2 linked regions of the Pontiella desulfatans genome follow. The protein of the gene in region 1 interacts with the protein of each later gene in a pairwise test. Links are inferred from orthologs where the notes say so. Each region holds a gene or a part of one and is shown on either strand. Other genes may lie near its edges. The genes, in order: rpe and eno.

Region 1 (9,049 bases):
GGCCACTGGCGCCGAGGTACTGGCGCAGACGGTCGGCATCTTCCATGTTGTTCACGTGTTCATCGGCATCGGCGGCTTCGATGTTGCAATAGAGCAGACTGTTGCTAACGACTTCCGGCAGGTCTTCAAAGAAAATCTGCTGGGCCATTTCGCCATCGATCGAAAGAATATGCTCTCCATCAACCACGACCGACTGAACCGGCAGGGACACCTCGAGGCGCACCTCGATGTACTCCTTGGTCAGGAGCAGCGCGTTGCGGGGAAGAATCTTCTGGTTCGGTGCCGAAACCCCGACGTGACGGCGGGCAACGCCGTTATGGTCGTAGTTGGCGATCTTGTTGATATTGGAGGCCAGGCGGCGGAGGAGCAGGTCTTCCATCGCTGTGCGGCGCACCGGGCTATCGAACAGGTATTCGGGAATCTCGGCAATGGTCTGCGGAATGCGGATGCTGAAAACCGGACTCGCGAGCTCTTCAGACTCGAAGTCGATACCGGTACATTTGATGACGTAGCGCGAGAAATCGAAATCGCCGACCAGCTGTTGGTATTCGGAATAGGGCTGCCCATCAAGTCCCGACAGCAAATTGTAGAATTCCTTCTTATCCTTCATAGTCCAATAATCCTTCGTTTATTCAGTTACACAAACCATCCCAACCAGAAATCGCAATTGGTGGGTTACTGTGCCTTTTTCACATCTTTTTTGGAAGCGGTCTTTTTATCCTTTTTAGGGGCGTCGGCTTTGGGCTTGTCGGCGGCGGCCTCCTTTTGGTATCCGGAACTGCGATAGTCGGTTTGATAGAAGCCGGAACCTTTGAACAAAAAGCCTGCGCCACCGCCGATCAGGCGGTTCACCTGCCCGTCGCACTTCGGACACTCTGTCAACGGATCGGCCGACATGCTCTGGAAAGCCTCGAAATGGTGGCCGCACGCATTGCACTCATAGTCGTATGTAGGCATGAAATACTCCTGCATTCAAAGAAAGAGGCGGAATGTAGCGCATTCGCCCCTATTGTCAAAATCATTCTTGGCAGGGCCGTGAAACCTCTTCAGTCACGTCCGCGCTCACGATCGTGAGCGCGGACGTGACTCCTCTGGGACCAATTCGTTTGACACGCAAACCATGGCAAGGCGAAGATACGCGGAACTAAAGGAGTATTTGCATGGACTTTGAATTCGCCACCGCCCAACGCATTGTTTTCGGGGCGGGCAAGCTGCAGGAACTTCCAGCCCTGGCCGCCGGACTCGGCAAAAAAACAGCCTTTATCACTGGCCGGAACGCCGAGCGCATCGGGCCGGTCTTCCAACTATTGAAGGAAGCCGGAACCTGCCCGGCGGCGTTCTCGATCTCTGGCGAGCCCACCTCCGGCCGCATCGCCACCCTCGCCGCCCAGGCCCGCGAACAGGGTTGCGACCACGTTGTCGCCTTCGGCGGCGGCAGCGTGATCGATGCCGGCAAGGCCATCGCCGCCCTGCTCACCAATACGCGCGACCTGATGGACTATCTCGAAGTTATCGGCAAGGGCGAGCCCCTCACCGAAGATCCCGCCCCTTGCATCGCCATCCCGACCACCGCCGGAACCGGTGCGGAAGTTACGCGCAACTCGGTGTTGCTGTCCCCGGAGCACAAGGTCAAGGTCAGCATGCGCCACCCCCGGATGCTGCCCACCGTCGCGCTGGTCGATCCGGAGCTCACGCTCTCCATGCCTCCGGAAGTCACCGCCAGCACCGGTCTCGACGCCTTCATCCAACTCTTTGAGGCCTTTGTATCGAAAAAAGCCAATCCACTCACGGACGGCATCTGCCGCGAAGGGCTCAGGCGGGTCTCCCGCTCACTCTACCGGTGCTACATCCATGGCGACGACATTGCCGCGCGAACCGACATGGCATTCGGAAGCCTCTGCGGCGGCCTTGCGCTGGCCAATGCCGGCCTCGGGGCCATCCACGGTTTCGCCGGCCCCCTTGGCGGCATGTTCAATGTACCCCACGGCATGGTCTGCGCCGCCCTACTACAGGCCACCACCAGAACAAATTACGATGCGATGATCCAACGCGACCCGCAAAACCCCGCCCTGGACAAATTCCATGAAGCCGCCCGAATCATGATGCAGGATGAAAACGCGACCATCGAACAGGCGCTCGAACATCTCAAAGGAATCGCCGCACAAATGTTTGTGCCCGGCCTCAGCGAATACGGCGTGTCCGAATCCGACATTCCGGCTATCGTGGAAAAGGCGAGGAATGCGAGCAGCATGAAAGGCAATCCCATTGTTCTCACCGACGAGGAACTCGCCTCCATTCTCGAAGAATCCCTTGCACCACCGGTCGATGGCGACGCAACGCTCTACCTCTAGCCCATGCAAACGGTGCAATTCGGAACGCTGAATTATCTCGTGCTGGCGATTTATCTCGCCGGCATGCTGGGCATTGGAGTATTCTTCGCTAGGAAGCAGGAGAGCGGGGAAATGTTTTTCCTTGGCGGGCGCAAGCTTCCATGGCTGGCCGTGGCCATGAGCATGTATGCCTCGCTCACCAGCGCCGTCACCTATCTCGGCCTGCCGGGCACGGCCTACTCCGAAAATATTGCGCTCATCATCGTCTGCATCATGAGCCCGGTCGTGGCGCCGTTCATCCTTTTGCTCTTCTACCCGATCTACCACCGGCTCCAGGTCACCACGTCCTATGAGTATATTGAAAAACGCTTCGGCCAACCCGCCCGCTATGGCGTGGCGGGACTGTTCGTGCTCGCTCGCCTCGGCTGGCTCGGCACGGTGGTCTACGCCCCGGCCATGGCGATGTCGATCGTCACCGGCATCCCGCTCTGGGGTTGCATCTGCATGATGGGCATCCTCGCCACCGCCTACACCGCGCTAGGCGGGCTCGCCGCCGTGGTGTGGACGGACGTCATCCAATTCGTCATCCTCATCGGCGGCGCCATCTGGGTGGCGGTCAGCCTGGGCAATGGCGTCGAGGGCGGGACGGCGGAAATCTTCGCCCTCGCCAAGGAGGCCGGACGGCTGCACATTGCCGACTGGAAGTTCAACCTCTTCGCCATGTCCGGTCCGGTGGTCGCCATCTCCTTCTTTTTCCAGCTCATGCAGGACTATGGCACCGACCAGGTCACCGTCCAGCGACTCATGGCCACCGGATCGCTAAAAAAGACCGTCAAGTCCGTCGCCTTCAATGCCTGCACCGACTTCTTCATTATCGGCCTGTTGCTCTTCATTGGACTCGGCCTGTTCGCCTTTTTCCATGGAACAGAAATAGTGAACGGCATCGGATCCGACAAAGTGATGCCCTACTACATTATCCACTATCTTCCCCAGGGCATCTCCGGCCTGCTCATCACCGCCGTCTTCGCCGCCGCCATGTCGTCGATGGACTCCGGCATCAACTCCATTGCCACTGTCTTGATCAATGATTTTAAAATCACGCCTCACGATTCACGAATCACGGATGTTGCCCTCGCACGAATCATAACTGTCGGCTTGGGCGTTGCGGCAACATCCTTAGCCTTCTACGTTTCAACCATCGGCGGCATCATCAAGGCGTTCGCCTCGTTCATGAGCCTGTTCAGCGCACCGGTGCTGGCCCTGTTCCTGATGGGCGTACTGACGCGCAAGGGCAACTTCCAAGGATGGCTTGTGGGCCTCGCGGTTTCCGTTCCGGCAACCCTCTGGCTCCAGAAGATGGTCGAGGCGCACTGGGTCTATTATTTCCCCGTTTCGTTCCTCGTCGCCTTCGGGACTGCCCTGCTCGCCAGCCGGTTCTTCAATTCGGCACCGGCACCGAACGAACTGACCGTGTGGAAAAAATAACCGACTACAGAGAGGAACAGTAGGCCTCTTCCGCCTGCTTGCGCAGGTCGGCGATGGCTGCCGCCATGTCGTCCTGCTTAAAGAGATAGGATCCGGCGACATACAGATTGCACCCCACCGCGGCCGCACGGGCCACCGTCTGGTCATCGATGCCCCCGTCGATCGCAAGATCCACCCAATCGGCCATGCGCCGGATGGTGGCGCACTTTTCCTCGACGTAGGCGATATAGCTCTGCCCACCGAACCCCGGATGCACCGACATCACCAACACCTCGTCCACCCAACGGTTTTCCAAGCACTCGAAAATACTCTCCACCGGGGTTTCCGGATTCAGGGTAATGGCCGGGCGCCTGCCCATGGCGCGGATGGCGGCCAGGGTTTCGGGAACATCGCACTTGGCCTCAATGTGGATCTGGATCGTATCCGACCCCGCCGTCACGAATTTCTCCAGATGATCCTGCGGACGCTGCACCATCAGATGCACATTCTGGGGAATCTTCACATTCGCCGCCGACATCCTCACCACATCCGGGCCGAAGGAAATGTTCGGAACAAACACTCCGTCCATCACATCCACATGAATCTGGTCGGCACCGGCCTCCTCCGCGCGTTTGCACCCCTCGGCCAAACGGCCGAAATCAGCGGCTAGAATGGATGGCATAATCTGGATCTTTGGCATGGGACACTCCTTGAAAATGAACGCGAAACGTAAACAACCTAACCCGCCCCGTCAAGAATCCCCGCAAAAATCAGGCAAATCACCCACCCAACCAACCGGAATCAAAAAAAAATCACTTTCCCACTTGCATCGCCCCAGAAAACCGCTACTTTCTACCGCCTCTTAACGAGAAAAGATTGCGGGGTAGAGCAGCCCGGTAGCTCGTCAGGCTCATAACCTGAAGGTCATTGGTTCAAATCCAATCCCCGCTACCAATTTCAAGGCCGGAACACACGTTCCGGCCTTTATTTTTAGGGGTTTTGTGGGATTATGGTGTTTTAAAGAAATTGATGCGACCGTTTGAAAAAGTCCTGAAAACCACCAACAAAAACAAACACAAGTACAAACACACCAACGCGAACTTAGGGGTACAACACCCCGAATTTGCGGGCTCAAGAAGCATTCTCGCAGAAAAAAAAGTTTTTCAGGTGCCCGTGTGTTGGCCCTGGAAATCGATTGGTTGGTACCAACCACCCACAAACACGGTACAAACACACGAAAAAGGGAGCGCGTGAACGCTCCCCTCCCTGCCGATTCTGAATCCCTCTATGGAAGTTGGGCTTCGAGTTCTTTGGCGGATTTGCCTTTGCTCCAGGTCTGGAGAATTTCAAGGCGCGTCTGGTTGACGTGGTCGTACATGGAACGGGCCTCGTCGCCGGTGACGGCCTGGTCGTCGAGCATGGGCTCGATGAGGGCGGTCAGCTCGTTGAGGTGGGTTACGGTCTTGCGGACCCGGGCGACCAACTTGGTGGCCCGGCGGGACGCCAGCAGCTTCTGGATGACGGATGTGAGCAGCTTGGCCACGATCTGCTCCAACGGCAGATAGCGGAACAGGCTGATTCCGATTTTTGCGAGTATGACTTTAAGCATGGTTTTTACCTCCTACTTAAAGCCGGGAAATCAAATGGTGATGCTACCAAGTGATGGTTTCGAGGTTGGTGGGTGATCGGATTTCACCGTGGAAAATGACGAGAAAAGCGTTCTGACCCCCGCATGGTATTGACTCCTTATTTGAAGGAGGGAAATCACGTGGCACCGCGAATGGACGCCAATGAACGCGGATACCCTTTTTAGAACTTCACCACATAGGTCGCAGAGTATACGGAGGCAACATCATTTCATAGGACTCAGCCCGTATTATGTCCTTGCATACATCTAAAGACAGGAGTAGTGAAAGCGAAGCGGTTTGAGGGTCGAATGTGAGATAGAGGTTTCAAGAAGCTTTCTGCGCTACCGATTTCACCAACCATTCAGGCCGCTTCTACAAACTCAATGTGCCATAGAAAAAATTGCATATACAGGAGGTGCTAGATGAAAACGGCATGGAAAACAGTTACAAGGCGATCTTCAATGATCGCGCTGAGCATTGGCCTTGTCTTCATGTTGACTGGCTGTGGCGGCGATGATGACGGGGGCGAAAGAGATCTTTCTGGAACCTTCTGGGTTAACAATGATGATCCGTATTTCGAGGTCGCCTTCAATGGGTATGGAGATAGAATACTGATTGATTTTTTCACGCAAAAATTCACCGTATCCGGAGTCTGCACTAAGGTATCAGGAGGGGTTTCTTTTTATTACAGCCAAATATGGAGCGGAATGGACTATTATAGTGAGGGAAGCGCCACCGTCAACGGTGACACCCTGACACTAAATATCACCACGACTGCCGACGGCGTAATTGATGAAAGGTTTACTGGAACATTTATTTTCAAATTTCGAGGTGAATACGAACATTATTAGTCCGACTGCGACAACTGATTGCAGAGTCCTCGACTTGCTCTTGAAGCAAACTTGACCGTTACCACAATAGCGTGGACAACAGAGGGCGGAGATGTGGAAAGCATTATTTCATAGGACTAACCCCTGCCCCGTGCCCCTGCCCCTGCCCCTATTTCAGCCATGAGAGATTGGGCCTCAAAACCTAATCGATCCTCAACCATGTCGAAGGAGCATGGGAAGACGTTTGCTTTACACCATCCCTCCAAGATTCCGTATCGGCACACCCATCCATAAATCCACGATCTAGATCAACCACTGACATTGTGTAGGTGACCTTATAGTGATAAACATAAGAAGACACATCATAGTCATATTCATAAACAACCACGACATTGTCTCCTGCCATTTCCCACCGCCATGATTCGTTTGTATAGTAGTACTCATGGTCGCATGCCCGCAGGTTCTCAATCACCCCACCATCCTCAAATCTGATTCTTCCCGACCAGTACCACTCCGACCCAATAAGACTTCCGGAATCCACCTCTTGAGAGCTGCCGGCGCCAGCGGAGCCGCTGCTTCCTCCATCATCGTCTCCTCCGCAACCCGTTGTTCCGAGCACAGCGCCCCCTACCAACAGCGCAAAAGTTGCCAGCTTGATTCCTTTAACGATATCGTTTCCCATATTTCCCCATCCGGTTTAGTTGTTAACACCAAGTCACCTTCCTGCACAAATCCAGAAATGGCGAAGCCCCACCCCAGGGCCTATGCTGTCCGCACACAGTACAGACAATATTCCAGTTTATACAGAATATGATGGGGATCAAGTGCAATGGGAGTCCGCATGTAAATCGGAGGCGGGTGGGACGCATAAGACGGATTGGACGGATCGGATACTGACTACCGAAACCAGGTGGGTGACGGTCTTGCGGACACGATCCACCACCTTGGTGGCCTTGCGGGTCTTCAGCAGTTTCTGTATTGCCCCGGTCATCAGCTTGGCCACGATCTGCTCCAGCGGCAGGCAGCGGAACAGGCTGATTCCGATTTTTGCGAGTATGACTTTAAGCATGGTTACTACCTCCTACTTAAAGTCGGGAAATCAAATGGTGATACTACAAAGTGATGGTTTCGAGGTTGGTGGGTGATCGGATTTCACCGTGGATAATGACGAGAAAAGCGTTCTGACCCCTGCGCTGACCCCTGCGCTGTGGAAGGGTATTTTGTGTTTGACCGGAACCTCTAATGGGTGACCCCTGCGCTGACCCCTGCGCGGATGCTTGAGTCTGTCTTTGCGGCCAAGCCCGGACATGGCCTCACGAAAAGGGTCGACACTAATATGTATAGAAATATTCGCAACCCGCTTCTTTTAAAAATCTGAGCGTTTCTGAGTAGCTTAAGCTCTCTGACAAGGCATTCATGTCAAGGGTTCCTTCAAATTTAAGATTTGCAGTAAGCGCCTCGAGGTGGGTTAGTTTTGAGCAGTTCTGTATCACTTCGCTCAGCTCGGAATCGATTTTTTCATTTTTAGGCTGGGCTCCCCGTGCAACGCCAACCGCTCCGGAATACCAGAACATGTTTCGGAATGAGGATGATTCAAACGCCAGTTCAGCAACTTTCAGGTGTAGATCCTTTGGAACCGTTGTCGGAGGCAGACCCTCGGGCGTATCCTTGCCGGTAGCGGCACGCACAATGCCGGCTCTTAACCTCAGCAGGTTGATGGCCAACAAACTCAATGAAAATTCCTCGTATGTGGCCTTATAGTTGCCGCAAGCTTTTGCTCCAGCATTAATCAGTTGAGATACGACATCAGGCACGCCGCGAAGGACGGCATACAGCAACGCATCATATCCAGACTTATCCTTTTTCGACACATCTGAGCCGGCCTCAATAAGGATTTCCGAAATTTTCGAATGCCCGTAGTATGCCGCCAACATTAATGGTGTCGTTCCATTGTGCAGATCCCCGTTAACATCCGCTCCTTCCTCTATGAGAAAAGAGAGGGTTTCTTGTTTGTCTGCAAGAACGCAGATTCTGAGAAGCTGGCAGCAATCGATCTCTTCATTCTGTTCTTTCAGTGCATTAACCAAAGTTCGGGCAATTTGCATGTGATCATCGTATATTGCCATTGAAAGTGCGGTTGATCCATCTTTATTGGCTGGGGCAATGGATGCGCCCTTTTTCATCAACAGATCCACGGTCTGTTCATCTCCGAGGCCTGCCGCTGCCATCAGCAGGGTGGTTCCGCTGTCATCCGCCTGGTTAACGTCTGTCCCTGCATCAATGAGCACCTCCAGCAGTGCGGTGTCCTGCAGCAGCAGAGCCGTTGTAAGCGGTGTAGCCCCCTCGTTATCATGGACATCAACATTAGCTCCCAGGCTCAGTAATGCCTGAGCAGCAGGCAGATTACTTATCATTGCCGCAAAATGAATGGCACGTTTTCCTTTATTGTCGGCAGCCTCAAGGTTGGCACCGGCTTCTGCCAGAATGCGGATAACAGTTTCTGATTTAGTTATTACTGCGAGCATCAGCGCGGTTTCTCCGCTTGCATTAACGGCATCCAAGTTTACCCCTGCAAAGACCAGAAACCGAACCACATCTTCAAGCTCCATTGTGGCAGCCTTGATTAAGGCCGTTGTCCCTCCGGAAGGCGCTGCATTGATGTCTGCGCCGGCTTCAATAAGTCTCCGGGCTTCACCTTCAAACCTGGCATCCATATTCAGGATGAGATCTTTAAATTCGCGGGTTGCCGCATTTCTCGTAAAGGGAAAAAGTTTTTCCCAGAAGCCCAGAGGTTTCG
Region 2 (2,930 bases), on another replicon or contig:
GGCAGAACGCATATCCGATGACTTCGTCGTCTTCGTCGAGACCGAGCTTGGTCACATAGCCTTCGGCCACTTCGAGGTAGCGAACGCCCTTTTCGACGGTGCCGAAGATGGTTCCGGTTACGGAACGGAGGCCCTTGCCCAGGTCTTCGAGGCCGGCGCCGATCGGGAGACCGTCTTCGGAGAAGGCGGACTGCGAACGCCCGTATACGATCTGCAGGAACAGTTCGCGCATGGCCACGTTGATCGCGTCGCAGACGAGGTCGGTGTTGAGCGCCTCGAGAATGGTTTTCCCCGTGAGGATTTCACCGGCCATTGCGGCGGAGTGGGTCATGCCGGTGCAACCGACGGTTTCGATCAGCGCTTCCTGGATAACGCCTTGCTTGACGTTCAGCGAGAGCTTGCAGGCGCCCTGCTGCGGTGCGCACCAGCCCACGCCGTGCGTGAAGCCGTTGATGTCCCTGATTTCTGCTGCCTGCGTCCATTTCCCCTCCTGGGGGATCGGCGCCGGACCGTTCTGCGGCCCACGGGCAACAACACACATTTCCTTGATTTCAGATGTGTATTCCATTGTTAATAAGCTCCTTAGCTTTTCCTGAGTTGATGGTTCATCCCCAAATAAAGCCGCGCATGATTCCAGCAAAGGCGTACGGCATCAACCCTTTTGCCCAAAATCGGTATTTTTATACACAATCCGAATAAAGGAGCCCTTGCCTTCCCGCACCTGCGCGGCTATATTGCCGCCTCGTTTTCAGAAACAAGTGGTTCGAAATCAAATCATAAGGAGACTAGAAATGTCAGAAATCATTGATGTATTGGCACGCGAAATCCTCGACTCGCGCGGCAACCCGACCCTCGAAGTGGACATCGTCCTCGATTCCGGCGCCACCGGCCGCGCCGCAGTACCCTCCGGCGCTTCCACCGGCGTGAACGAAGCCCTCGAGCTTCGCGACGGCGACAAATCCCGCTACCTCGGCAAAGGCTGCGAAAAGGCCGTCGACAACGTCAACGACATCATCGCCCCGGCCATCATCGGCATGGACGCGATCGACCAGGTCGGCATCGACAACCTGATGATCGAGCTCGACGGCACGAAGACCAAGTCCAAGCTCGGCGCCAACGCCATGCTGGGGGTCTCCCTGGCCATTGCCCACGCCGCAGCCGACGAGCTCGGCATCCCGCTGTTCCGCTACATCGGCGGCACCAACGCCAAGGCCCTGCCGGTTCCGATGATGAACATCATCAACGGCGGCTCCCACTCCGACGCCCCGATCGCGTTCCAGGAATTCATGATCCGTCCGGTTGGCGCCCCGACCTTCAAGGAAGGCCTGCGCTGCGGCGCCGAGGTGTTCCACGCGTTGAAAGCCATCATTAAAGGCAAAGGCCTCTCCACCGCGGTGGGCGACGAAGGCGGTTTCGCGCCGAACTTCGCCGGCGGCACCGAAGAAGCCCTCGACTCCATCATGCAGGCGGTCAAGGATGCCGGATACGAGCCGGGCACGGATGTTACCATCGCCCTCGACTGCGCGTCCTCCGAGTTCTACGAAGACGGCGTATACAACTATGCCAAGTTCGAAGGCGAAAGCGGCGCCAAGCGTTCTTCCGAAGAACAGGCCTCCTACCTCGAAGAGCTCATCTCCAAATACCCGATCGACTCCATCGAAGACGGCATGAACGAAGAGGACTGGGCCGGCTGGAAGATCCTGACCGACAAGATCGGCGACCGCTGCCAGCTCGTGGGCGACGACCTGTTCGTGACCAACGTGGACTACCTCGCACGCGGCATCGAAGAAGGCAGCGCCAACTCGATCCTCATCAAGGTCAACCAGATCGGCACGCTGACCGAAACGCTCGACGCGATCGAAATGGCGCACAAGGCGGGCTTCACCGCGGTGGTCTCCCACCGTTCGGGCGAAACCTCCGACAACACCATCGCGGACATCGCGGTTGCCACCAACGCCGGCCAGATCAAGACCGGCTCGCTGAGCCGCTCCGACCGCATCTCCAAATACAACCAGCTGCTCCGTATCGAAGAAATGCTCGGTACCGACAGCCGCTACGGCGATGCATAATTAACGATTCTTCGTTAATGAGAAAAAGGCGGTCTTCGGGCCGCCTTTTTTTGTTGGGCAGGGATAGACCGTCCGGCCTGCGGCGCGCCCGGGGATCGCACCCTACCTGCAAAACAAACTTGTCGGCGTTGAGTTTCCCGCTATATTCCAACCATCGAACCACGCAAAACCCGCTACCCCCATGCAACAAACTGAAAAATACTGGAACCTGATCAACCGCATCGTGCTGGTCGCCATTGTCATCATGGCCGGCGTGGGGGTGGTGCTCGCGTTCACCCCGAAGGTGAAGCAGCTCCAGGAATACCAGAGCCGGCACGACGTGCTGCAGCAGCGCATTGACGAGACCGAGGCCTACGAGCTGGAGTTGAAGGAAAAGCAGCGGCGATTCTCGGTCGACCCGGAGTTCGTCGAAAAGGTTGCCCACGAGGTCGGCTATGCGCGGACCAACGAAACGATCTTCCACTTCCCGGAAGAATCAGGAAACTTCTGATGCCGCTCGGCGGCATCAGCAGTCGGAGGTCGAACGTCCAATGAAACCGAACCGATCCTCGACTTCCGGCCTTCCGACCTTAACCCCAAGCCCGATTGCCTGGACCATCGCCGGCTCCGATTCGGGCGGCGGGGCGGGCATCCAGGCCGACCTTAAGGTGATGAGCGCATTCGGCGTGCATGGCTGCTCGGTCATCACCGCCCTCACGGCCCAGAACACCTTGGGCGTCCAAGCCGTCGAACCCGTTTCCACGTCCATGCTCCGGGCGCAGCTGGACGCCCTGGCGGCCGATCTTCCCCCGGCGGTCATCAAGATCGGCATGCTCGGAGGCCTGGAAACCTGCACCCTGGTTGCCGAATTCCTGCAAACCG

The links.
Region 2: the proteins of rpe (region 1) and eno interact in binary tests that used the Escherichia coli proteins (3 or more experiments, as listed by UniProt). The link is inferred for Pontiella desulfatans from one-to-one orthologs.

The regions. Positions count from the first base shown.
Region 1 is NZ_CAAHFG010000001.1:768,236-777,284, reverse strand. The notes cover bases 2,658-5,650. They hold rpe (ribulose-phosphate 3-epimerase), read right to left. Parts: upstream 4,495-5,650; coding sequence 3,820-4,494; downstream 2,658-3,819. Other genes in these bases: E9954_RS02820 (hypothetical protein), read right to left, coding at 5,080-5,403; E9954_RS02835 (sodium:solute symporter family transporter), read left to right, coding at 2,658-3,815. Outside these bases: E9954_RS02850 (P-loop domain-containing protein), read right to left, coding at 1-610; E9954_RS02845 (FmdB family zinc ribbon protein), read right to left, coding at 676-957; E9954_RS02840 (iron-containing alcohol dehydrogenase), read left to right, coding at 1,161-2,351; more of E9954_RS02835, read left to right, coding at 2,355-2,657; E9954_RS02815 (hypothetical protein), read left to right, coding at 5,845-6,273; E9954_RS02810 (hypothetical protein), read right to left, coding at 6,455-6,934; E9954_RS02805 (hypothetical protein), read right to left, coding at 7,073-7,321; E9954_RS02800 (ankyrin repeat domain-containing protein), read right to left, coding at 7,584-9,049. UniProt on the Escherichia coli protein: Catalyzes the reversible epimerization of D-ribulose 5-phosphate to D-xylulose 5-phosphate.
Region 2 is NZ_CAAHFG010000003.1:357,847-360,776, reverse strand. It holds eno (phosphopyruvate hydratase), read left to right. Parts: upstream 1-791; coding sequence 792-2,069; downstream 2,070-2,930. Other genes in the region: thiD (bifunctional hydroxymethylpyrimidine kinase/phosphomethylpyrimidine kinase), read left to right, coding at 2,600-2,930; E9954_RS22580 (FtsB family cell division protein), read left to right, coding at 2,251-2,559; E9954_RS22590 (iron-sulfur cluster assembly scaffold protein), read right to left, coding at 1-568. UniProt on the Escherichia coli protein: Catalyzes the reversible conversion of 2-phosphoglycerate (2-PG) into phosphoenolpyruvate (PEP). It is essential for the degradation of carbohydrates via glycolysis.